Regions from separate parts of the Lysinibacillus sp. G4S2 genome, predicted to be linked through region 1. Evidence: riboswitches for the same ligand, from Rfam matches in the RefSeq annotation. Region 1 holds a riboswitch; each other region holds the start of a gene.

Region 1 (6,189 bases):
CTTAGCCCGTAGTGGAAATCCGCGTCTTCTAATTAATAAAATGGATAAAAATAAGCTCATCACCAAAAGTTGTGGCCGCCCCCATGAAAGCGCCCACACGTTATGGTGATCAGTCTAAAAATAGTTAATTAAAATCTTGATTTCTTATATTTTTGGTGAACGGAATTGGATTTTTCTCAGCTTTGCAAAAGTACACGATATGAAAGAGGGAAAATGTGTGATTTTTCAAAAACAGAGAAAGACAACGGCGTTAGATTTGCAACAATACATTGTAAAAATGGATGTACCAAATCGCCAGTCAATGATAAAGCAAATAGAAATGCTAAATTTAACAAAGCAGGATTTACAATATTTAAAAGCCTTTCAACCATTTGTTGTGGATAATATTGATGATATTGTTGACAGGTTTTACTCAATGATTGGAACTGAACGTGACTTAGTAAATATAATTAATAGACATAGTTCTGTAGAAAAACTGAAAGTCACACTACGTCGTCATATTATCGAAATGTTTAATGGTTCAATCGATGAAGAGTTTTATCTGAGACGCATTAAAATTGCAAAGGTACATGTACATATTGGACTTAGAACACAATGGTATATTTGTGCTTTTCAAGATTTGTCGGTATCATTTATTGACTTGGTTGAGCAATATATTAATCATCCAAAGGACCAGTTCAATACAATTCGAGCCATTTCAAAAATCTCTAATTTTGAGCAACAGTTGGTTTTAGAAGCATTTGAGAATACTGTTGAACAGCTTAAGGAAGATATGGAACGAAAAAAAGAAGCGCTAGAGAAGAAAATAGTAGAGTCTTCTGAAGGTCTTGCCACAATATCTCAGGAAACAAATAATTCATTTCAGCGCTTAAGTAGACAATCAGTTGAGATTAAACAATTAGCAAAAAAATCCCTTCAAGTGTCGGCGATGGCGGAGAATCATGCATTAGAAGGTCGTGAACAATTAAAAAGTCAATCACACAATATGAGTAATATTATTCATTCACTTAATGATATAACAGAAAATATTGAACAGTTGACCGAAATGTCAAAGGAAATGGAATCCATCATGAATGTTGTCACGAACATTGCAAACCAAACAAATTTGTTAGCTTTAAACGCAGCTATAGAAGCGGCTCGTGCTGGAGAAGCGGGTAAAGGCTTTAGTGTTGTTGCGGATGAAGTGAGAAAACTATCGATTCAAACAAAGGATTCTGTCACATCGGTAGCGACGTTACTACATAAAACGAATGAGCGGACAGATAAACTTGTTCATTCGCTTAGTAATATTCAGGAAGAAGTCGGATCTGGTGAAGAAAATATGGCACAAACAGAAGGACAATTCACCAAAATATTAGATTCTATGACAGAAGCTAAAGAACAAAATGATTGTATGGAAAAAGAGGTTCTAGCGATAGCGGAAATTCTCAATGAATTAGGGATTGCCTTTGGTGAGGTAACAAGTTCTGCTGAAAAATTAGCGAATATTACACAGAATTTAAATTAATTAAGAAAATGCCAAAGAACATAACGGCACCGCACACTTTAGGGCTAAGGTTAATAGAAAAAGAATGGGGCTATCCAGTACGCTGGGTAGCTCCATTTTTGCTAAATTTGTAAAGGGTTTAGCATAATTTTTAAGAAAAAAAGTTTATACTAAATAAAGAACTAAAAATAGGGGCGGTTTAATATGAAAACAGTTGTTGTATTAGGTGGCGGAATTACAGGATTGTGTACAATGCATTATTTGCAACGTCAGGTTCGGGAGAAAAACGTAGATGTTAAGCTTGTACTTGTTGAAAAAAATACATACCTTGGTGGCAAACTTCACTCTGCATATGAACAAGGCTTCATTATGGAAACAGGAGCAGATTCTATTGTAGCGCGTCATAAAGGTGTCATGGAGTTAGTAGAGGAACTTCATTTTGAACAAAATCTTGTGTACAACGAAACAGGTATTTCATATATTTACACAAACAATGAGCTTCATGCCATCCCAGCTGACTCAACGTTCGGTATTCCAATGAGCTTACAATCTCTTGAGGAAAGCACGCTTGTATCAGAAGAGGGGAAAAAGGTAGCATTAAATGATTTAACAATGCCAAATGAAAGATTTACAAAGGAAAGCTCTATTGGGGAATTTTTAACATATTATTTAGGTGAGGAGCTTGTTCAAAACCAAATAGCACCAGTACTTGCAGGTGTATATTCGGGAGATTTAAATCAACTTTCTATTGCTTCCACTTTACCGTATTTAATCGATTATAAAAATGAATACGGTAGTATTATTAAAGGTTTCGATGCAAACAGAGAGCAGTTTGCGAAAGCCGCAAATAAAAAATTTATTTCATTTAAAAATGGTTTATCGTCATTAATTGATCGACTTGAAGAAACATTAACGGATGTAGAAATTATTAAAGGAATTGCTACGACAAGTGTTAAAAAGCAGGAGAATCAATACTCGGTTACATTAGCAAACGATAAATTGATTGAAGCAGATCATATTGTTTTGGCACTTCCTAATGACTCAGTACAAAACTTGTTGCAAGATGAATCATTGAACGGCTATTTTGAACAATTCAATACTGCATCAGCCATTACGATTTACTTAGGATTTGATGTACCTGACCATAGATTACCAGCAGATGGAACAGGTTATATTGTTTCGCATAATTCTGATGTTATATGTAATGCAGCAACGTGGACAAGTCGCAAGTGGAAACACACTTCTGCAGAAGGAAAATTACTTGTGCGACTTTTTTATAAAAGCATTAACCCTGCGTATGAGAGATTGCGTATGATGACAGATGAAGAGTTAGCAGCTGTTGCTCTAGAGGATGTAAGAAAAAGCTTAGGCATTGAGGAAAAACCAACTGTTGTCGATGTAACAAAATGGATTGACCAAATGCCGAAGTATGATTTGGCACATCGTGAAGCGTTGCAAGGTCTAGTGCGAGAGCTTGAGAACAACTATCCAAATCTATCAATAGCGGGATGTTCTTATTTTGGAGTAGGCATAGGTGCTTGTATTCAAAACGGGAAAAAAATTGGCGAGGAACTTGCTGAAAAACTATTGTAATTGCTTAATAAAATCAAAATATAATGTTTTTTTAGTAGAAAATATCTTTTGTTCAGTGAAATAGTCTTGACTCAATCGTTCGTAAACGATATGATTCTTTTAATTATTTAAAAAATTCATAATACATTCTTATCAAGAGAAGCTGAGGGACTGGCCCTATGAAGCTTCAGCAACCAACTTTTTGTCAGGTGCTAAATCCAGAAGACCTATGTGTCGAAGATGAGAAGGAAAAACAATTACGAAACGTAAAAGCCTTCTTTTTTTGAAAGAAGGCTTTTTTATTTTAGAGATAAGGGAAGAGAGGCTAGTTTTATGGGATTGCTTGAAAAGTTAAAAACGAATGTTCTTACAGCAGATGGTGCAATTGGTACGCTTTTATACGGCTATGGCTTGGAGTACTGCCATGAGGAAATGAATGTTCAGAGACCGGAATTAATTGAAAAGATTCATAGAGAATATATAGCAGCTGGAGCCGATATTATTCAAACGAACACATACGGAGCTAATGCCATAAAATTAGCCCGCTATGGATTAGAATCACGAGTGCAGCAGTTTAATGAAGCCGCTATTACGATTGCTAAACGAGCGGCAGCAGATGGTGGACAATTTGTTTTGGGTACTATTGGAGGAATCCGTGGTATTCGAAAGAGTGATGCAACGTTAGAGGAAATTTTAGCAACGGTTGAAGAGCAAGCAACGGTTCTACTTGCAGGAAATCCAGATGGTCTTTTACTTGAAACATATTATGATTTTGAAGAGCTGGCAGCAACTTTAACAATGCTACGAGCTAAAACAAAATTACCGATTATTGCTCAAGTTTCTATGCATGAACCAGGAGTTTTGCAAAATGGAATGAGTTTAAATAACGCTTTACATGAACTTGAAGCGCTAGGTGCTGATATCGTAGGTGTTAACTGTCGCTTAGGTCCACACCATACTATTCAAGCATTTGAAGGTGTAGAGCTTCCTGAAAAAGCATTTATGTCAGCGTATCCGAATGCATCGCTACTTGATTTAGAGGATGGCCGTGTCGTTTATGAATCAGAGGCAGATTATTTTGGGCGAGCAGCTGTAGCACTTCGTGATCAGGGGGTGCGTTTAATCGGTGGCTGCTGTGGTACGACACCAAAGCATATTGCTGCAGTGAAAAAGTACTTAGAGGAGCTATCTCCAGTAGAGGAAAAGTACGCGAAGCCAGAAAAAGTAGAGGTTTTACGTGAGGCAGAGCCACCAAATTATGAGCCATTACATGTAAAAGCAAAACGTGAACGCTCAGTTATAGTGGAGTTAGATACACCAAGGCATTTAGAAATTGAAGGTTTTATTGAAGGCGCTGAAAAATTATATGAGGCTGGCGCAGATGTAGTCATGATGGCTGATAATTCACTGGCATCACCAAGGATTAGTAATATTGCAATGGGTGCCTTACTGAAAGAAGCACATGGGGTACGACCGTTGACACATATAACTTGCCGAGATCGTAATTTAATTGGTCTTCAATCACATTTAATGGGATTAAATGCTCTAGGGATTCATGATATTTTAGCGGTTACTGGAGATCCAACAAAGGTAGGTGATTTCCCAGGTGCGACTAGCGTTTATGACGTATCTTCAATGGAACTAATCCAATTAATAAAACAGTTAAATGAAGGTGTATCGTTCTCAGGAAAACCACTTCGTAAAAAGGCGAATTTCTCTGTAGCGGCAGCGTTTAATCCTAATGTACGTGTGCTGGATCGCGCTGTATCTCGATTAGAAAAGAAAATTGAACATGGGGCAGATTATTTTATTTCGCAGCCTGTTTATACAAAGGAAAAAATTGTGGAAATTTACGAGGCGACAAAGCATTTAGAAACACCTATATATATAGGTATTATGCCAGTAACGAGCTATAAAAGTGCGGAGTTCTTACATCATGAAGTACCAGGCATCAAACTATCTGATGATGCGCTAGCTCGTATGAAGGCTTGTGGTGAAGATAAGGAACGCGCAACACTAGAAGGGATTGCAATTGCCAAGGAATTAGTGGAAGTAGCAGCGCAATATTTCAATGGTATTTACCTGATCACACCATTTTTACGCTATGATATGACACTAGAGTTGATGAAATTTATTAAGCAATTGGATGAACAGAAAAAAGGGGTAAGTATAAATGGCTAAGCACTTGATTGAAGAGCAACTAGAGAAACGAATTTTAATTCTTGATGGCGCAATGGGTACAATGCTACAAAATGAAAATTTAGTAGCAGAGGATTTTGGCGGCGAGGAATACGATGGCTGTAATGAAAATCTTGTGCTAACTAGACCAGATGTGCTAGAAAAAGTTCATAGGAAATATTTAGAGGCTGGAGCAGATATTATTTGTACAAATACATTTGGCGGTACACCACTTGTATTAAATGAATATGATCTTGGTGCGAAGGCAGAAGAGATCAATAAACGTGCTGTGGAAATTGCACGTAAAGTAGTAGATGAGTTTTCAACATCCGATTGGCCACGTTTTGTAGCAGGGGCTATGGGACCAACTACAAAAACCTTGTCGGTAACTGGTGGTATTACATTTGATGAGTTAGAGGAAAACTTTTATGTACAGGCAAAGGCATTAATCGAAGCTGGAGCGGACGTTCTGTTGCTAGAAACAAGTCAGGATATGTTGAATGTTAAGGCGGGAACCCTAGGAGTATCTCGTGCTTTTGAAGCAACTGGAAAAGAGCTCCCTGTGATGATATCGGGAACAATTGAACCGATGGGTACGACACTTGCTGGTCAAACAATCGATGCTTTTTACATTTCCATTGAGCATATTAAACCGTTATCAGTTGGCTTAAACTGTGCGACGGGACCAGAGTTTATGACGGATCATATTCGTTCACTTGCAGAGCTTTCAACAGGCTATATTAGCTGTTATCCGAATGCAGGTTTACCTGACGAGGAAGGATGCTACCATGAGTCGCCTGAATCATTATCACAGAAGTTAAAAGGTTTTGCCGAAAAGGGCTGGCTGAATATTGTCGGAGGCTGTTGTGGCACAACGCCAGCACATATTGCAGCAATTCGAGAGGTGCTAAAGAACGAAAAGCCTCGTCAGTTACCAGCTGCAACTCATGGCC
Region 2 (6,189 bases), 300 kb from region 1:
TGCTTATTTTATTATACTTCATACGATTTTTTGGTTTGTCTTGCTTTATTTCACCTTGTTATTTCATGACATCAAAACTACAATGCTACATTTTGGTACAGAACAATCTAAAGCATTGCCTGAAAGTTCTTACGTACAGCATCTTGTACAGATCGTTAAAGAAGAAGAGTTGAAAACCTCCTTTTCAAATTATTTACACGATGAAATATTACAGGATATATTAGCCGTTAAAAATATGATGAATAAATCTAATAAAGAAGAGATCCGTGAAATAATCGTAAATACGCTAGATGACTTAAACCTGTCTATACGTGAACAGATGCAAGAGTATCACCCAACCATCTTAAAAACGCTCACATTAAAAGAAAATTATAGTCATTTAATCGAAATGGTTCAGCAGAAATATGGAAATAAAAATATAGCAATCTCATTTAATTGCCATGATGATTTCTTTTTAGTTGAGCCTTATCATTTAGTTATATATCGAATAGTAAAAGAACTAGTAACCAATGCGTTCAAACATTCTAAATGTACGAATCTGTTTATACAACTTGCACAAGAAAATGACTTAATAGAGCTTATAGTAAAGGATAATGGAATTGGTCAGGTAGGTAATGAAAATTATGATGCTAATGATCATAGAGGATGGGCTTCTATCAAAGAGCAGTTATTTTTACTAAATGGCAACATGTCAATTTCAAAATGCTCTCCTTCTGGCCTATGTATTACTATTGTTATTCCTATGAAAGGAGATGAATCCTATCAATATTTTATTAATAGATGACCACGCTCTGTTTGCTAAAAGTCTTGAGATCGTCTTAGCAGATTTCCCTGAAATAGATCAATTTCATTCATTACAACATATTGAAAATGTTATTTCAGTTATCAATGAGTTTAAACCTGCGATTACGTTAGTAGATATAAATTTAAGTAACATCAGTAGTGAGGACGGACTTAGATTAGCAAAGAGCATTATAGATCATAAATGTTCTACAAAAATAGTCATATTAACAGGTTATGATTTGCCTGTTTATCGGTATGAAGCACAAAAAATTGGCGTCAGCGGGTTTATTAATAAAAACATTATGCCAGAAAAGTTACTGCAAACTTTAATGGAAATTAATGAGGGTACTTACTATTTCCCATTACCAACAGACTATATCGAGGAATTGACCGGCAGTGAAAAACAAATATTACAATTGCTCTGCGACGGATATAAACGTAAGGAGATTGCATCTAAGTTATTTGCGAGTGAACGTACAATTTCAAACCATATTCAGCATATATTTAATAAGTTAGAGGTGTCTTCCTCGTTAGAAGCTGTAACAAAAGGAATAAAATTAGGCTATATTCAGCCAAATTATTAACAAATGTAAAACAGAGCGTGACCATCACAATGATGAAGTCATGCTCTGAAATGTCACATATATAATTTTACGTAATAATCAACATATCATTATCATCAAACTGCCACATGTCTCCATAGGCAACTTCCCAATAATAGCCGTTTGGATCTTGGAAATAGCCACTATAGCCTCCCCAGAATACGGTTTCGGGTTCCTTCACGATTGTTGCTCCTGCTTCTTTAGCCAAATCAAATACTTGATCGACTTCTTCTTTAGATTTACCGTTATAAGCAAGTGTAATGCCGTTAAATCCATTGCCAATCGCTGGTGGATTTGCTTCGTTAATATCTTTTACTAAACGGTCAATCGGAAACAAGGAAATTTTTGTTCCTCCATTGTTAAAGAAAATAACATCAGGATTTGTTTCTTCCCCATAAACAATCACTTCAAATCCCAGACCCTCTCGATAAAATCTAAGTGACTCGACCATATCTTTTACACCCAATGTGATTAAATTTAAACGGTTCATCTATCCATCTCCTTTTTAAACGTGTCGATTTTTAATTCTATTTCTAACGTTCAAAACCCTTTGTTTTTATGCAAAACCGTAAGATTATTTCAGATCAAGGAAAGTGGCTGGGACAAAACTGGTCAAAACCTTAAAAAGCACGATAAATCAATTTGGGAAACGTTGATTTCTTGCGTTTTTTGATGTTAAGTTTTTAAATTTTGCGTAAAAAAATATGCTTATGTCATAAGCGACGTAAATTATCAGTGCGGTCAGAGAGTGTTGCATGAAGGTAGATGTCGATATTTTTCAAAAGTTGGGTGATAAATTAAAAAAGTTGGGTGATAAATCGATAAAGTTGGTCGATAAACGATCAAAAGTTCTCGATAAATCTGAAAACTGTTTCGATAAACTCTCAATGCGAACAGAGATACTGTATTTTTTAACATGTTCCGATAAATAGATGAAACATTCCGATAAAATCTGAAATTGTTCCGATAAATCGCGAAATTGTTCCGATAAATCTCTCATCCGCGGTTTGTCGCTACCGCTCCACTTTCGTCGCAGAGAACTTGTCGCTGTCGTTGTGCTCCGCTCCACTTTCGCTGCAGAAAAATGAGGTTTTGTCCCGCCTCTTCCTTTTTGCTATTTATTATATTCAAGGAAAGTAGCGTCAAAATATGCCTTAAAATTTGGATACAGATAGTCTAATGACGCTTTAATATCGGCATCATCATCAAATAAAATTTCATGTTCAATTTCATATATTGCACAATTTTCTTCATCTGCAATGTCATTTAAATCAATGCAAATTATTTTGCCGTACTCTTCATCCCATGAAAATGGGAGATATCCCGAACTACATAACGATGGATTATACATATCTCTAACGTTATTTAAAGGCTCTTCAATACTTTGTTCGGGTATGACATCAAAATAATGATGATACGTTGAAATAAAGGCTTTATACCATTCAGGAAATTTAAGTCCAAACTCTTTTTCTAAAGCTTGAATATCATCTTCGCTTACTATAGAAGGGACCATCTTCCATCTTGACCATTCTTCATCAGTATCCGCTAATTTCATCTCATCAGGAACATCTGGACGCATCCATCTGCAAAATCCATCTTCCGAAATCTGATTATAGCGCTCGTAGTAAACTTCAAAACCATTTTTTATGTATTCACGAACATCCATCTTGATAACTCCTTCTGTGAATAAATTGGACGAACTAATGGCTTCCGATTGGGTCATCGCACCACTTGCTCCCCTTTTGCCAAGCATCAACCATTAACACCGAAAGTCTTTGTTGTACATAAGATAAGGTATCAACTATAGGATAGGAGGAATTTTAGTTGTATTACAATCCTTATCCGTATTTTGTCTATCCTAATTATTATCCAACATGGGCATGGGCAATGGCAAATCAACCAGCCACACTCCAACCTTCTAGACATTTAGTGATGCCTACAAACTCAACAAATCGTAGCCCATTTCCAACCATCAATATAACTAAATTAAAGTCTTCTGCGAAACGGATCAAAGCTATTATGCAGCAAGCACAATTACTGACGGATAAAATTGATGAATCAGAGCAATTTGCACATGATCTTATGGACGCGGCACAGTTGTCAAATAAAACAGAGGTTGAAAAATTAATTGCATCAACAGGCATTACCATAAAATTCGAAACTAACTATACACCAGATGGAATTCGAATAATATTTACTGATAGCGACTGTTGTAAGCTAACCGTAAATTTGAGTTGGTGAAATTCAACTAATGAGTGGGATCTATGTATTGTCTATTTAAACCTAGCGATTGAGATTCAACAACGAGGCTTTTCTCATATGTGAAACGGGATTTTAATCTAAATACAAAGGCTACCCCTATGTTTACGTATGTAATCGTATTATCTATTTAAATATAGGCAAACAATATTTGCAGCAATAGCAAAATTATTAATTCTGGAAAATCTTTTAACCATGCATCCCTATTGAACTTGTAAACTATAAATAAATATGCTAAAGTATTCGTAATATATTTCTGAAAATTCTTATATTATCTTTTCTTATCAAGAGAGACGGAGGGATTGGCCCTATGATGTCTCAGCAACCAGCCTATAGGTATGGTGCTAATTCCAATTGGCGAAATCGGCCTTGAAGATGAGAAGACTTACTAAGTTGCTTTGCACAAGAGTCCTCTTCTACAAGGAGGGCTCTTTTTTATTGCCGCTAGTAAGTAAAGTCTAAGCACCCAAAAATAATTAAAAGAAAGCAGGAAAATATTATGGCAAATGAACTTTTACAAGCAATTCAACTATTAAAATCTAAAGAATGGGTTGATTTAACACATACATTTGGTCCTAATTCGCCTCATTTCTTTATGTTTGATGATGCAAAATTTGAAACATTATTTTCCCATGATGATGGCTTCTTTGCGCAGCAATTCTCTTTCCCTGGGCAATATGGAACACATATCGATCCACCTATCCATTTTGTGCGAGATACACGCTATTTAGATGAATTGGCGTTAAAAGAACTAGTCCTACCACTAATCGTTATTGATAAATCTAAGGAAGCCGAATTGAATAACGACTACACATTAAGTATCCAAGATATTCTTGACTTTGAGGCTGAATATGGAGAAATTGAAGCAGGTACCTTTGTTGCGCTTCGTACCGATTGGAGTAAGCGTTGGCCAGATAAGGAGGCTTTCAGCAACAAAGATGCTGATGGTCATAATCATATTCCTGGCTGGGGTTTAGAGGCGTTACAATTTTTATTCAACGAACGAAAAATAAGTGCTATTGGTCACGAAACTTTTGATACGGATTCAGCAGCTGATTTTCGCAAAAACAGTAAGCTAGACGGCGAATATTTTGTACTTGAACAAGATACTTACCAAATTGAGCTTATGACAAATTTGGATAAGCTACCTCCAAAAGGTGCTGCTATATTCAATATTGTACCAAAGCCTGAAAAAGCCTCTGGATTCCCTGTGCGTTCATTTGCAATATTGCCTTAAATATAACAAAAGGTCTGAATCAAACCATGATAGGTATTGAATCAGACCCTTTTTATTTAGGCGAATTCCTTTTTTTGAAAATAAAATAAACAATCAAAATTATTATGATGAACAATGCTATAAGATACATACTGTAGCGGGATAAATATAACCCAACGTAGCGCCATTTCTCCCCAAGTACTTCTCCTAAAGTAATAAAAGTAAATGTCCATATAACCGCTCCCGTATAAGCAAAGAAAGCAAATTTTTTATAAGGATAATTATTGATAGCCGCAATATATGCTGTTAGATGACGTACACCAGGAATAAAATATCCGATTAATAATAATACTGGTCCTATTTTTGCAAATAATTTTTTAGTAACGTCAATTTTTTGTTCAGTAATATGGATTTTCGGACCGTATTTTTGCAATAAGGGTAGCCCGAATCTATAGCCTATATAGTAGCTCAAGGTAATTCCCCCTGCCGCACCTACCACAGCGCTTATTAGAGCTGGAATATGCGAGAGAGTTTCTCTATAAACGCTATATCCTACATATGTTAAAAATATCTCATCAGGAAGTGGCAGCCCGACAATCCCTCCAACTAGGATAAGAATAATGCCAAAATACCCATAATGTTCAATAAGAGATTGCACGTGATGCGCCATAAATCCATCCCACCTAAAGCATAATGATTTCTTTTAAATGTTAGCTTTATAATAACTCAAAGTAGGCAACATTATGAGTATTATAACTTTCATACAGTTTTCTCTAATGTATAGAGGTTGGTGCATACTATAAATATAGCTCTCTTAAACTATTATTTGTAGCTCACGTAGAGCATAATCAATACCACCATCTGTTGATTTCTTCGTTATAAAATCAGCGACATTTTTTAATGCTTCACTACCATTGCCCATTGCAATTCCGAAGCCAACCTGTTCCAGCATATCGATGTCATTATCCCCATCGCCAAAAGCCAGTGCTTCCTTAGGACTCAAATTAAAATAATCTAGTACAGCTTGAACAGCAATCGATTTGGAAACATCATGTTGCAAAACATTTGTAATGTACGGATGCCATCTTTTAAATAATAAATGAGGAAATTGTGAGGCATATCTATTCTCTATATTTTTATCTCCATACAAACACATTAAGTAAACCTCTTGCGTTAAAATATCCTCATTAATAACGGGAAACTCCAGCAAAGATAATGTCTCTTGCATAGCTTTTAATGTCTCTTGTTCTTGGACGTTATTCATCGATAATTGTTCTGTAAAAAACGAGAGACTTTGTTTATTTTCATCAGCAAAAGCCTTAACGGTTT
Region 3 (6,189 bases), 430 kb from region 1:
AAACGGCACCAATTGCGCAAGGCGTGTTATGGACATTTTTACAAGGCTTAGAGGTAAGACCAAGTAAAATATTTGTCTCTAAAGAGTTAAGACCGATACTTCAACCACTAGCAAAAATTGTCGGGGTGGAGCTTATAGAGAGTGAACTTCCTTGCATTCGAGAAGTGAGAGAATTTTTGAAAACCATGTCAATGGATTTATTTGAAGAATAGAGAATAACCACACCACACATTTTTGTGACTTTAGAAAAGTTAAACGTGTACGTATTTAAAAAGCTCAATAGGAATGGTCATCTATACTCTACCTATAACCCCATAAAAAAATCCAATCGTTTTGATGAATCTTTTGTCAAAACGATTGGATTATTTCAATGTAAAATCAATATTTTTTAAAGCTACACCCGTCACTTTAAAGTGATGAAATTCAAGCTTTCTTCTGTTTCGGGTATCCAATAAGGATAGCGATAATCCCGCAAATTCCTATCAAAATCGGATAGTAAGAGTATTGAAGGATGCTCACTGGCGATATTCCGGCTACGCTTGCAGCTGCAAGGAATTGGGCTCCATATGGCAGAAGACCTTGGATAGTACAGGAGAAAATATCTAAAATACTTGCGGACTTTCTCGGCTCAATCCCATATTGGTCAGCAATGTTTTTTGCAAGTGGGCCAGCAATTAAAATAGCAATCGTATTATTGGCCGTAGATAAATTTGTTAAGCCCACAAGGCCGGCAATCCCAAATTCAGCACCCTTTTTCGATTTAATTCTTCGTGTTGCAAGGTGAAGTAGGAAGTCAATTCCTCCGTTAAACTTAATAACCTCTACCATTCCAGCTATTAATATCGCAAGAAATGCCATTTCATACATGCCTGACATTCCTTCGCCAATCGTTTGCATAAGGCTCATCAAATGATAGCTACCATCCGCTAAACCAACAGCCCCGGCGAGAACAATGCCCAATGTCAGAACAAGGAAAACATTCATTCCTGCTAACGCTAAAATAATAACCAAAACATAAGGAACAATTTTTACCCAACTATAGCTTAAATGCTCTACTTGTGCCGTTTCACCCATTGTGATAACCCCTAAAATAATGCTCGTTATAATAGCTGCCGGCAACACAATCCAAAAATTCACCTTAAATTTATCCTTCATTTGTGCGCCTTGTGAACGAACGGCAGTAATTGTCGTATCTGAAATAATGGATAAATTATCGCCAAACATCGAACCGCCAACAATCGCTGCCATTACTAAAGCCATGGAAAGTTCGATATGCTCGCTTATTCCAACTCCAATTGGCGCCAGTGCAACAATCGTTCCCACAGATGTACCCATTGATAGGGAGATAAAGCAGGCAATGATGAACAAGCCTACGACAAGTAGGTTTGGCGGAATGACCGATAAAGCAAAATTAACAGTGGAGTCCACTGCCCCCATGCCTTTTGCTACTGCTGAAAAGGCTCCAGCCAAGAGAAAAATAACAACCATCATCATGACATTTAAATTTCCTGCGCCTTTGCAAAAAATATCAACCTTTCGCGAAAACGACTCTTTTCGATTCATCGCCAGAGCCACAGCACCCGAAATGGAAATGGCTACAATGACAGGAAAGGCATAAAAATCACCTGTAATAACCCCTGAACCAATAAATAAAATTAAAAAAACAACAAATGGGATCAGTGCCCATGGATTCTCTTTCTTCATTGTTCAACCTCCAAAAATTAAAATGGATACGTCCTTGTCCATTTTTTTCTAAAAAAAGACCTCTTCTTGAAATAACAAGAAGAGGTCTTATATTTATAAAACACTCCTCTTATCTATCAAGCCATTGCTTGCTGGATTTGGCACAGTAACTTAATTACTAAGTTCCGCTGCCGAGATCTCATAGGGCCAGTCCCTCCATCTCTCTTGATAAGAAGAAAAATATATTATTTTTTTGCACAATAATAAAATATTATAATAAAACATCTATATTTGCAACTTATTTTTAATCAAACTGTATTTCAAAACGACATAAAAGTTCGTTTTCTCAAAAAAGTCAGCTTTAAGACTACCTAAGGTAAAAAAAGAGGAGCTTTAAATTTTTCGTAAAATAGTGTCTATAATCTCTCGTAACTAAAACGAACTGCACGTAATCATCTTGTGAAAATTATATATATTGAGTATAAGAAAATTACTAATTGAGCCTAATTATAAACACGATATTATTTACTATTAATGAACTTTTTGACAATATAATAATCATAAATTATAGTGAAATTACAATATTTAAATAATGTTAAAAATGAAATGGAACGTTTTCTGAAACTAAGGGTGAATATATGGGTAATTTTATTGTAATGCAAAATAAGTCACATAAAGAGGAAATTAGCGGGGGATATATGTGGTCTCCACAAAAGGATAAAAACGGAAATCGAAAGCATGCATATGAACGAATGGCTACAATTAGGACTGGTAATAAAATTTACAGTTGTTACGATCAAGCAATTCGTGCAGTAGGCATAGCACTTTCAGATTGTTATATTGCAGAACAACCTCAAGAGCTTAAGGTGAAAAAACTATGGTCAAATGAGGGATATAGGGTAGATGTAGATTACACAATTTTAGAACAACCAATAATGATAAAAGATGTTTGGGAAGATATGCAATCTGATCGTCCAGAAAAATATTCAGCCTTTAAAGAAAGTGGACAAGGAAATCTGGCTTACTTATTTCCTTGCCCAGAAACTTGGGCTAGCTTGTTTGACAGCTTTATTAACGAAGGTAGCTTAGAACCAGAACCAGAACCAGAACCAGAACCAGAACCAGAACCAGAACCAGAACCAGAACCAGAACCAGAACCAGAACCAGAACCAGAACTAATAGAAGATGGTGAAATTAACGAGGAAATGTTTGCGACTTCTAGTTACGAGCAGGGAGAGTCTAGAGTTAGTAATAAGGTAGCGGGTAGTGCAAATAAACGTGGCCGAGTAGTTAGTCAACAACAGCTACAAAAAGACTTGAAAAAGCGTAAAAAAATCGGTGATATTGCAGAGCAAAAAGTATTTGAATATGTGAAAAAGAAAGTAATAGAAGTATTCGGTGAAAAATATGGAGAACAGGTAGAGCATGTAGCGCAAACACAAGGTGACGGACTAGGATACGATATTACAGCGTTCGATTATTTACAGCCACAGTTTCCTCCAAGACCAATTAAAATTGAAGTAAAGGGTACAACATCAACAAGTACAAGCGCGGTCTATTCAATTTCTTATCCTGAATTAGAAAAATTCATTCAGTATAAAGATGAAATATGGCTAGTGCGTGTATATGGAGTAGGCAAGAATCGAGAGATGAAAATGGAAATAGATAATGATTTTAGTAGTTATAATTCAGTAAGTGATTTATTGACACGTAAGTATGCATATATTCCATCAACAATTGATGTATATGGCACACGAGTGGAGGACAAATAGCGTAGTTTCAACATTAGATTATTTACATAAGAAAGACGGCGGCATTTATTAAATAACCAAGGATAAGTGCAATTCAAAATTCCATTGAACATATCAGATGGGAAATACATCTGGGCAGAAGAAAAATCCACTATAAATGAAGCGGGATCAATCTATAAGCTTCAAGGTTTCGATTTAAACTATGTGAGTGTAATATAGGGCCATCTATAACGTACGATAACCAATCAGATTGTTTAGATATAAAACCTGAGAATTATAAAGATGTAGGGATGCGCTAAGAAATAGATTAGTAGAAGTCCAATCATAAAGTTTGAAAAAGTAATCATATATTTTAATAAGACATATTTAAAAAAGCGCAATAGCTATGGTAGAGACGACCATACACTATTGCGCTTTTTGTGTTCAGAGAATTTCATCATGTTGACAGGTAATACAATAAATTAAACTAATCACCATAACCAATATCTAGCTCCTTGTGCGACGATGAAACGATCCAGCCAAGTTTCAAAATTCATTGATAATCTTTGAATATCTCCAACTTGAACATATATTAGATAGTCGTAGTCCCCATTAGCAACTTTTTCTGAATCAATGAACAAGTAATCACCATATCCTTTATAATATCCAATCATATACCAACTTTTATCATACGCACTTTTATAATAATTAATATCTGTTTCATATTCATTCAAATAATTTACGTAAATTGCAATATCAAGTTAGACACTTTTTTTAATACATCTCATGTCCGTATATTTTCTGTTCCTTTTCACCTTCATGTTTATTGTCTGTCGGTCTGCCAATTGGTTAAAACAGGGTTCTGGCGTAACGGAAAGGGCTTGCCCCTTGAAGTGGAGCCAGGTTCCTGTTAAATTGGCGGAAAGACCGATAGACAATAAACTCCCATTAACCCTAGGGTAAGAGTTGGTTGATTCACGTCTTCTTACGCTGATTCTCTTAATCTCTTTAATTCTTCCTCAAACATCTCATGCGGTGTTTTGAATCCATGTATTCGTCGTGGCAAGTGGTTCATTTTATCTTCTACAGATTGGATGTAAGATCTACTGTAGTTCTCTATGGACGTTCCTTTTGGTAACCATCTACGAATCATTCTATTGTGGTTTTCATTTGTTCCTCGCTCCCATGATGAGTAGGGGTGTGTGAAGTAAATCCCCATCAACTCTTGGCATTTTTCCGCAAGCTCTGAAAACTCACTCCCGTTATCTGCTGTAATGGATTTGAATAGTTTAGGTGCTAACTCCCCAAAATTCTTTAGAATGGTTTCAATCGCATAGTTCACGGAATCCGCATCCTTACCGTCCATTTTGAAAATAAATTCTCGACGCGTTTTCCGTTCGATCAGTGTTAATAAAACATCATCTTCTTTGTCTTTTCTACCGATCACTGAATCGATTTCAAAATGACCAAATTCCTCTCGTGTTTCAATGTGCTGTGGGCGTTTTTCAATACTTTCGCCTAAACATTTTATATTTTTTCTAGCCCTACGTACTGTCTTTGTTTTACGCGATGTCTTGGAAACTAAGTCAGAATTTCTAGTTTTCAACAACCTAAGATCTATATACGCATAAAGAGTTTTTGCGCAAACCATTTCTTCACGACGAAACTTACCATCAAGCAATGTACGACCAACAACAGCGTCTGGAGACCACTCCTTTTCCTTCATTAATTGATCTGCGTATTCTAGAAAAGCCGATACTCGCTTCACCTTCAAAGGGTTACGAGAACGAGCCACATTTCGTTCAGTGATTGCTTGACCCGTTGTAGCGAAGTACTTCGTGGTATAGATTCGTTTACTATTTACTATCCTCACTTGTGTAGTAGTTCCACGCTTGATTTCGTTATATATAGTAGCACGACAAACACCCAATCTACGGGCAATCTCAGCTTTTGATAAATTCCCTTCATCAAGGTAAGCTTCTAACTTTCCACGTTGAATTTCAGTAAGTCTGGGTTTCTTTTGAGTTCCTTTTATGTTAAGCTTTTTTTGCATCAAATCGAAAAATCTCCTTTGTATATTGTTGTGTAGGAACTCCAATAATACACGATTTTTCCGATTTGATGCATTTTTTTATACAGTGTCTAATCTGATTTTACAATTCGCCTTCAAATAATTTAGCATTTCTTTTAAATTGAACAATTCAAAGTAATCCACGCCATCTGAAAATAATTTTCCACCATTACATAATTTTAGAAATGAATGAAAGTCTTTCGGCAAGATGAGATTGGTTTTTAAAGAAAATTCTTTTAATTCCTGATCAGTTACTGGACTGTTCCAATAACATGTAACACTTAAGATTTCTCCATTTTCTCTTTGTAAAGTTATGTTCTTATCTTTTTCTAATCGTCTATTTAATGATGATAAAATCGATTCAATAGTCATTCTGAATCACCTTATTTCAAATAGTTTATCCACTAAGGAGATCCAATCCTCTGTGGAATGAGTAAGGCAAGGGAATTAAATTCCGTGGAACATAACGATGTATAGCTATACGGAAGAAATTCAATAAGAGAAGTGGGATCAATCTATACTGTTCAAGGTTCAGATGTATTTTACTTCCTTTTTATATCTAATAAAGATAATGTACCAAACCCAACTACAGCTATACTTAAGCAAATGGTAGAAAATAGATTTTCGCCTAGTTTGACAATTAGTAGGATAAGACTTGTTATGAACATCAAGGGGATTGCGTATTTCGCTCTAAATTTATCCAAT
Region 4 (6,189 bases), 2.1 Mb from region 1:
GGAACAATGCAAAATTCATTTTTGAATAAGAAAAAGAAGGAATAAGATATGGTTGTAACAATATTCATAGTCATTATTTCAATTGTTCTTGCCTATGCTTTTATTCCTAAACTTCAAAAAAATAACGAAACGAAAACAATTGTTATTTTTTCGATTTTTTTATTGATCGGTACTGCATTAAATATCGGCATTGCTTTAAATCTTAAAATTCCAAGCCCAATAGACTTGATTACCTTTATCTTTACTCCAATTAAAGAGTTCATCGTTTCACTGTCAAAATAAATGAAGTAACTTTAAAAAGAAAGGGTAGTGCATGATGAAAAAACAAATCATTAGTTCAAGACAATTTACTATCATTACCCTTCTTTTTACAGTTGGTACAGCCATTTTAATTATCCCTTCAAGTGTAACAAATGTAGCAAAGCAAGATGCCTGGATAGCAACAAGTATCGGTGTCGGTTTAAGTTTTCTCTTAGTGAAGCTATACGTTACTTTAGGAAATCTGAATCCCACACTTACATTTACAGAGGCGAATGAAAAAATACTAGGTCGTTTTTTCGGAAAACTGACCGCAATTGGTTTTACCATTCTTACCTTTTTTGGTGCAGGTCAGTTATTATATTTTATTGGTAATTTCATGTCAACGGAAGTGATGCCAGAGACGCCTCCTATGGCTTTTTCGTTGCTGTTTGGCATTATCATCATTTTTGCTGCATTCCAAGGGATCGAAGTCTTTGCACGTTCAACAGAAATACTTTTTCCAATATTTATGTTGGTTTTTATAATTTTTGTAGGTTTTATATCACCATTAATCCATTTTGAAAATTTACAGCCCATATTGGAAACTTCAAAAAAATCATTATTTATAGGCGTTATTCGATTTATGAGTATTTGTTCATTCCCTCTTGCCGCGCTATTAATACTTTACCCATCTACTGTCAACGTTCATAAGTCCGCACACATAGGATTTTATATTGGGACAGCTATTGGAGGTATTGTTTTAATTATCATCGTCTCACTTTGTCTCCTTGTCATAGGTCCATCAAATACTGCTAATCGGACATTTCCTAGCTATGCATTAGCGCAAAGAATTTCAATCGGGCATTTTTTGCAACGTGTTGAAATTATTATGGCAGCCATGTGGATCATATCTATTTATATTAAAACGTTTATGTATTTTTATGCCTCCGTAATCGGCATAGCACAAATATGTAAAATCAAAGATCATCGTCCGCTCATTGTGCCACTCGGAATGATTAGTATTGGCTTTTCGCAAATTATTCATCCTGATATCGTCCATTCCAATACTTATAATAACGAAATTTGGCCTTTGTTTTGTGGTACCTTTGCAATTTTGTTACCGATAGTTTTACTAATCGCTGCAAAAATTCGCAATATTAATGGTAATCAAGGGAATACAAACTGTAATTGTAATACACAGAATGCAAGTAATAGCAATAACGGAAATGCTGCTAATAATGCAAGTGATAACAACTGCCAAAATACTGCAATGAATGGAAGTAATTGCAATTGCGGTAATGCTTCTAATAATGCAAGTGATAACAACAGCCTAAATGCTACACAGAATGAAACTAATAGCAATAGTGGAAGTGCTACTAATAATCCAAACGATAGCAACGGTCAAAACGCTGTACAGAGTGGAAGTAATTGCAATAGCGGAAATACTGCTAATAATGCAAGTAATAACAATAGCCAAAATGCTGAAATGAATGGAAGTAATGGCAATAGCGGTAATGCTTCTAATAATGCAAGCAATAACAATAGCCAAAACGCAATGAATGGAAGTAATGGCAATAGCGGTAATGCTTCTAATAATGCAAGCAATAACAATAGCCAAAACGCAATGAATGGAAGTAATGGCAATAGCGGTAATGCTTCTAATAATGCAAGCAATAACAACAGCCAAAACGCTGCTACTAATACAAACAATAACAACTGCCAAAATGCTGCTCCTAATGCAAACAATAACAACAGCCAAAATTCTGCTACTAATTCAAGCAATAACAACAGCCAAAACGCTGCTACTAATACAAACAATAACAACAGCCAAAATGCTACTATAAATACAAGCAATAACAACAGTCAAAATGCTACTGATAATGCTAGCAACAGCCAAAACGCTACTACTAATACAAACAATAGCAACAGCCAAAATGCTACTACAAATACAAGCAATAACAACAGTCAAAACGCTGCAAATAATGCAAGCGATAAAAACAGTCAAAATGCTGCAATGAATGGAAGTAATTGCAATAGCGGAAATACTGCTAATAATGCAAGCAATAACCTTAGCCAAAATTCTGCTACTAACACTAGCAATAACAACAGCCAAAATTCTGCTACTAATACTAGCAATAACAACAATCAAAGTGCTGCTGCTAATGCAAGCGATAAAAACAGTCAAAATGCTGCTACTAATACAAACAATAACAACAGCCAAAATTCTGCTACTAATACAAACAATAACAACAGCCAAAATTCTGCTACTAACTCTAGCAATAACAACAATCAAAATGCTGCTACTAATACAAACAATAACAACAGCCAAAATTCTGCTACTAATGCGAGCGATAAAAACAGTCAAAATGCGGCTACTAATACTAGCAATAATAACAATCAAAATGCTACTACTAATGCGAGCGATAAAAACAGTCAAAATGCGGCTACTAATACAAACAATAACAACAGCCAAAATGCTACTACTAATACAAACAATAACAACAGTCAAAATGCTGCTACTAATGCGAGCGATAAAAACAGTCAAAATGCGGCTACTAATACTAGCAATAATAACAATCAAAATGCTGCTACTAATGCGAGCGATAAAAACAGTCAAAATGCGGCTACTAATACTAGCAATAACAACAGCCAAAATGCGGCTACTAATACTAGCAATAACAGCCAAAATGGTACGACTAATATAGCAATAACAATAGCCAAAATGCGGAACTACTAATACTAGCAATAACAACAGCAAAATACAGCTACTAATACTAGCAATAACAACAGCCAAAATGCGGCTACATAATACTAGCAATAACAACAGCCAAAATGCGGCTACTAATACTAGCAATAACAATAATCAAAATGCTGCTACTAATGCGAGCGATAAAAACAGTCAAAATGCTGCTACTAATACTAGCAATAACAACAATCAAAATACTGCTACTAATGCGAGCGATAAAAACAGCCAAAATGCTGCAAAGAACGAAAGTAATACAAAAAATCAAAATGTATCTATCAATGAACATCCGCCAAAAAATTAGCAACATATTCGGATAAAAAAATGATGACCACGAAATAATCAAGGTCATCATTTTACTTTACAATCGAGAGTTTATAAAAACCATGCGCTTATATATGATATTCAATTTCATCAACGAAATCCCATTCATATGGTGTTTCTTGGTAAACATAGTAGTTCAACCAGTTTGAGAATAATAAATGTGTATGGGCACGCCATGTATTATTCGGTTCTTTTGATGGATCATCATTTGGGAAGTAATTCACTGGAACTGCAATATCCAATCCTTTTGCAACATCACGACTATATTCATCTGCTAATGTTGTTGCATCATATTCAAGGTGGCCTGTAATCATAATGTTTTTATTATCCTTCGATTGCACAATAAAGACACCCGCATCTTCTGAATACGATAATAAACGTAGATCAGGATGGTTGCGGACTTCCTCAATGGAGACTGATGTATAACGTGAATGTGGAGCCGTAAATAAATCACTGAAGCCACGTACTAAATCCACTGTTAAATCCGTAATGACATGGGAATAAACACCTGAACATTTAGCAGGAAGCTCAATTTTGCCAATACCGTAATGATGGTATAACGCTGCTTGTGCACCCCAACATATATGAAGGATCGATGTTACGTTCTTTTTGGACCAATCCATGATTTCTGATATTTCCTGCCAGTAGTTCACATCTTCAAATGCCATTTTTTCTACTGGTGCTCCCGTAATAATCATGCCATCATAGCGGCGATGGCGAATTTGATGAAAGGTCGTGTAAAATAACTGTAAATGTGATTTACTAACATTTTTTGATTCATGCGTAGCAGTATTTAAAAATGTAATATTGACTTGTAATGGTGTGTTACCTAATAAACGTAGTAATTGTAGCTCTGTTTTTTCTTTTTCTGGCATTAAATTTAAAATTAATATATTTAACGGACGAATTTGTTGGGTTTTCGCTCTATCCTCTTCCATTACGAAGATTTTTTCCTCACGTAAATGTTCTCCAGCTGGTAAGTTTTTCGGAATATTAATTGGCATCTTGCATTCCCCTCTCTTTTATTTCTCTCTTTCTAACATCAATTAGTGCCTTAGTATCCATGCACAAAGCTCATAAAATCTTTTATCGAATTAAATTAAAAAATCCCCCTCATTCCATTTGAGATAGAATGAGAAGGATTTTTTACCACGTTCACTCTTATCTCTCAAAGGATCAATCCTTCGCTGGAATTAGCACCTTTCTAACTTTTTTTGTTAGAGGTTGCTGAAGCGTCATCGGGCCAAATCCCTCAGCTTCTCTTGATAAGATTATTTAATTAAAATGAATTGTAACATGAACAATTAGGAATTTCAATAATACATAGAATATTTTGTTATTAACATGCATGTTCTACTATGAATTGATGAACACTATTCTTGATGCAAACCTTATTTACACGATGAAATATTATGAGATTCCTAATAGCTTTAATTTGGGAGTAATACATTTACTATTGGGATTTAGATCGCATTTATGTAGAAATGGAAAATCAAAGTTATTGCGTTTGCATGTGGAACATTGATGAATATGAAATTCGATGGACGTTATTTATTGATATTCCAGATGAGGACGGTGGAACTCATAGTGAACCAATTAATGAAGGTATAACTGACTTTGATTCTTCTGAAGATGAACGCGAGATGAAATTTAATCTATCCGAATGGGAAGAAGAAATGAAGGAAAGCAATTTGTTTCATTGGTACTGAATTTTCTAAAGGATGAAATTAATGAATGTGATGGTGCAAGTGAAGACAGTGGAGTACACGTTGATTTAAGAAATTGTAACTATTATGTTTTAGGTCGTAAATGGACAGAAGTAATTGAAGAATTCCTAAAAAAATGGCTATGGATTCTACTTTACAGGTGCAGACGGACATTGGACTAATATCTATAAATATAAAAGTTTAGTACCACAAATTTAAGTGAAAGTCGTCATAGCAACTATAAACCGCGTTGACTGAAGATGAGATCAATGAGCTATTGAAATAAAACAATCTACATGTTCCTTTGAGAATGATGAGACGGTTACTTATTTATTTGATAAGTTTAAAGATGACTTTATAGGCTTATCTAATATGATCGAGGAAGTTGAAAATAAATTATCAATTTACACTGTAAAGTTTACGGATTTGATATTTTTAAAAAATTTATTTAGATAATATCTATCTTAATTCCTCCAATAATATGTTTACTAGTGTAATTTTCTTATTCTCATTTCACACGTGTTGATTAACCAAAATTATACAGTAGTTGAATGATTTATGTTCCAATGAAACACCAGGATTTCTTTCACCCTGATTCGCCATTCTATTGGCAGGGCAGCACAAAGAAACATCCGTGTAAAACCTACGAATGATAAGGGTTTGATATTATTTTTCTTATTCCCTTGTGTATGAAGAAATTTCAAACAAACATAGGCAATAAGGGCTACGAATAGCTGATTGAATACAGCATTTTTTGTTGTTCCGAATAGAACAGGTACGTTCAAGTTTTGTTTAATCCAACGGAAAAAATTTTCAATCGCCCAACGTGACTTATACATGTTGGCAATTTCTTCAGCGGTGATATCCATTAAACTTGTCACGACACGTATTTCTTTATCTTCATGATCTATGAATTGAACGACACGATGGCGTTTTTTCGTTTGTTTTTGTGGCGTCCCAAGCGTACAAGTAAAATCAGCTGTCACATTGGAATCGTTGGTACGACTACCTTGGAGCGATTTTTTGCGATTTAATTGCACATTGTCTTTTAAACGTAACACAAAATGTTGATATTCTTTCAGGTAGCGATCGACTTTATCAATAGAAAAGTAGGCACGGTCACAAACGAGGATAAACCTTTTATCTTCAAGGAATTCGCCAATGGGACCATCATGT

What was found. A riboswitch is a leader RNA that binds a small molecule or an ion and turns the genes downstream of it on or off. The one in region 1 is predicted to bind S-adenosylmethionine.
Region 2: another riboswitch for S-adenosylmethionine. It lies ahead of QUF91_RS26450 (cyclase family protein); the one in region 1 lies ahead of QUF91_RS24975 (bifunctional homocysteine S-methyltransferase/methylenetetrahydrofolate reductase).
Region 3: another riboswitch for S-adenosylmethionine. It lies ahead of QUF91_RS22810 (Na+/H+ antiporter NhaC family protein); the one in region 1 lies ahead of QUF91_RS24975 (bifunctional homocysteine S-methyltransferase/methylenetetrahydrofolate reductase).
Region 4: another riboswitch for S-adenosylmethionine. It lies ahead of metA (homoserine O-acetyltransferase MetA); the one in region 1 lies ahead of QUF91_RS24975 (bifunctional homocysteine S-methyltransferase/methylenetetrahydrofolate reductase).

The regions. Positions count from the first base shown of each region.
Region 1 covers NZ_JAUCFJ010000002.1:4,893,016-4,899,204, reverse strand. Annotated here, with positions in the region: gene QUF91_RS24985 (globin-coupled sensor protein) at 218-1,507, shown strand; gene QUF91_RS24980 (protoporphyrinogen oxidase) at 1,691-3,079, shown strand; SAM riboswitch class I at 3,206-3,305, shown strand; gene QUF91_RS24975 (bifunctional homocysteine S-methyltransferase/methylenetetrahydrofolate reductase) at 3,392-5,239, shown strand; gene metH (methionine synthase) at 5,232-6,189, shown strand, end outside.
Region 2 covers NZ_JAUCFJ010000002.1:5,188,401-5,194,589, forward strand. Annotated here, with positions in the region: gene QUF91_RS26425 (ATP-binding protein) at 1-784, shown strand, start outside; gene QUF91_RS26430 (response regulator transcription factor) at 753-1,367, shown strand; gene QUF91_RS26435 (VOC family protein) at 1,435-1,875, opposite strand; gene QUF91_RS26440 (SMI1/KNR4 family protein) at 2,500-3,051, opposite strand; gene QUF91_RS26445 (YuzC family spore coat inner layer protein) at 3,210-3,626, shown strand; SAM riboswitch class I at 3,923-4,026, shown strand; gene QUF91_RS26450 (cyclase family protein) at 4,144-4,881, shown strand; gene QUF91_RS26455 (DedA family protein) at 4,934-5,530, opposite strand; gene QUF91_RS26460 (Cof-type HAD-IIB family hydrolase) at 5,675-6,189, opposite strand, start outside.
Region 3 covers NZ_JAUCFJ010000002.1:4,465,033-4,471,221, reverse strand. Annotated here, with positions in the region: gene QUF91_RS22815 (DUF6930 domain-containing protein) at 1-212, shown strand, start outside; gene QUF91_RS22810 (Na+/H+ antiporter NhaC family protein) at 424-1,704, opposite strand; SAM riboswitch class I at 1,811-1,918, opposite strand; gene QUF91_RS22805 (protein NO VEIN domain-containing protein) at 2,322-3,455, shown strand; gene QUF91_RS28210 (DNA/RNA helicase domain-containing protein) at 3,522-3,653, shown strand; gene QUF91_RS22800 (hypothetical protein) at 3,905-4,054, opposite strand; gene QUF91_RS22795 (IS30 family transposase) at 4,399-5,466, opposite strand; gene QUF91_RS22790 (SMI1/KNR4 family protein) at 5,545-5,856, opposite strand.
Region 4 covers NZ_JAUCFJ010000002.1:2,819,864-2,826,052, forward strand. Annotated here, with positions in the region: gene QUF91_RS14500 (Ger(x)C family spore germination protein) at 1-45, shown strand, start outside; gene QUF91_RS14505 (hypothetical protein) at 49-282, shown strand; gene QUF91_RS14510 (GerAB/ArcD/ProY family transporter) at 317-2,977, shown strand; gene QUF91_RS14515 (hypothetical protein) at 3,036-3,287, shown strand; gene metA (homoserine O-acetyltransferase MetA) at 3,376-4,311, opposite strand; SAM riboswitch class I at 4,466-4,579, opposite strand; gene QUF91_RS14525 (hypothetical protein) at 4,819-5,016, shown strand; gene QUF91_RS14530 (IS4 family transposase) at 5,550-6,189, opposite strand, start outside.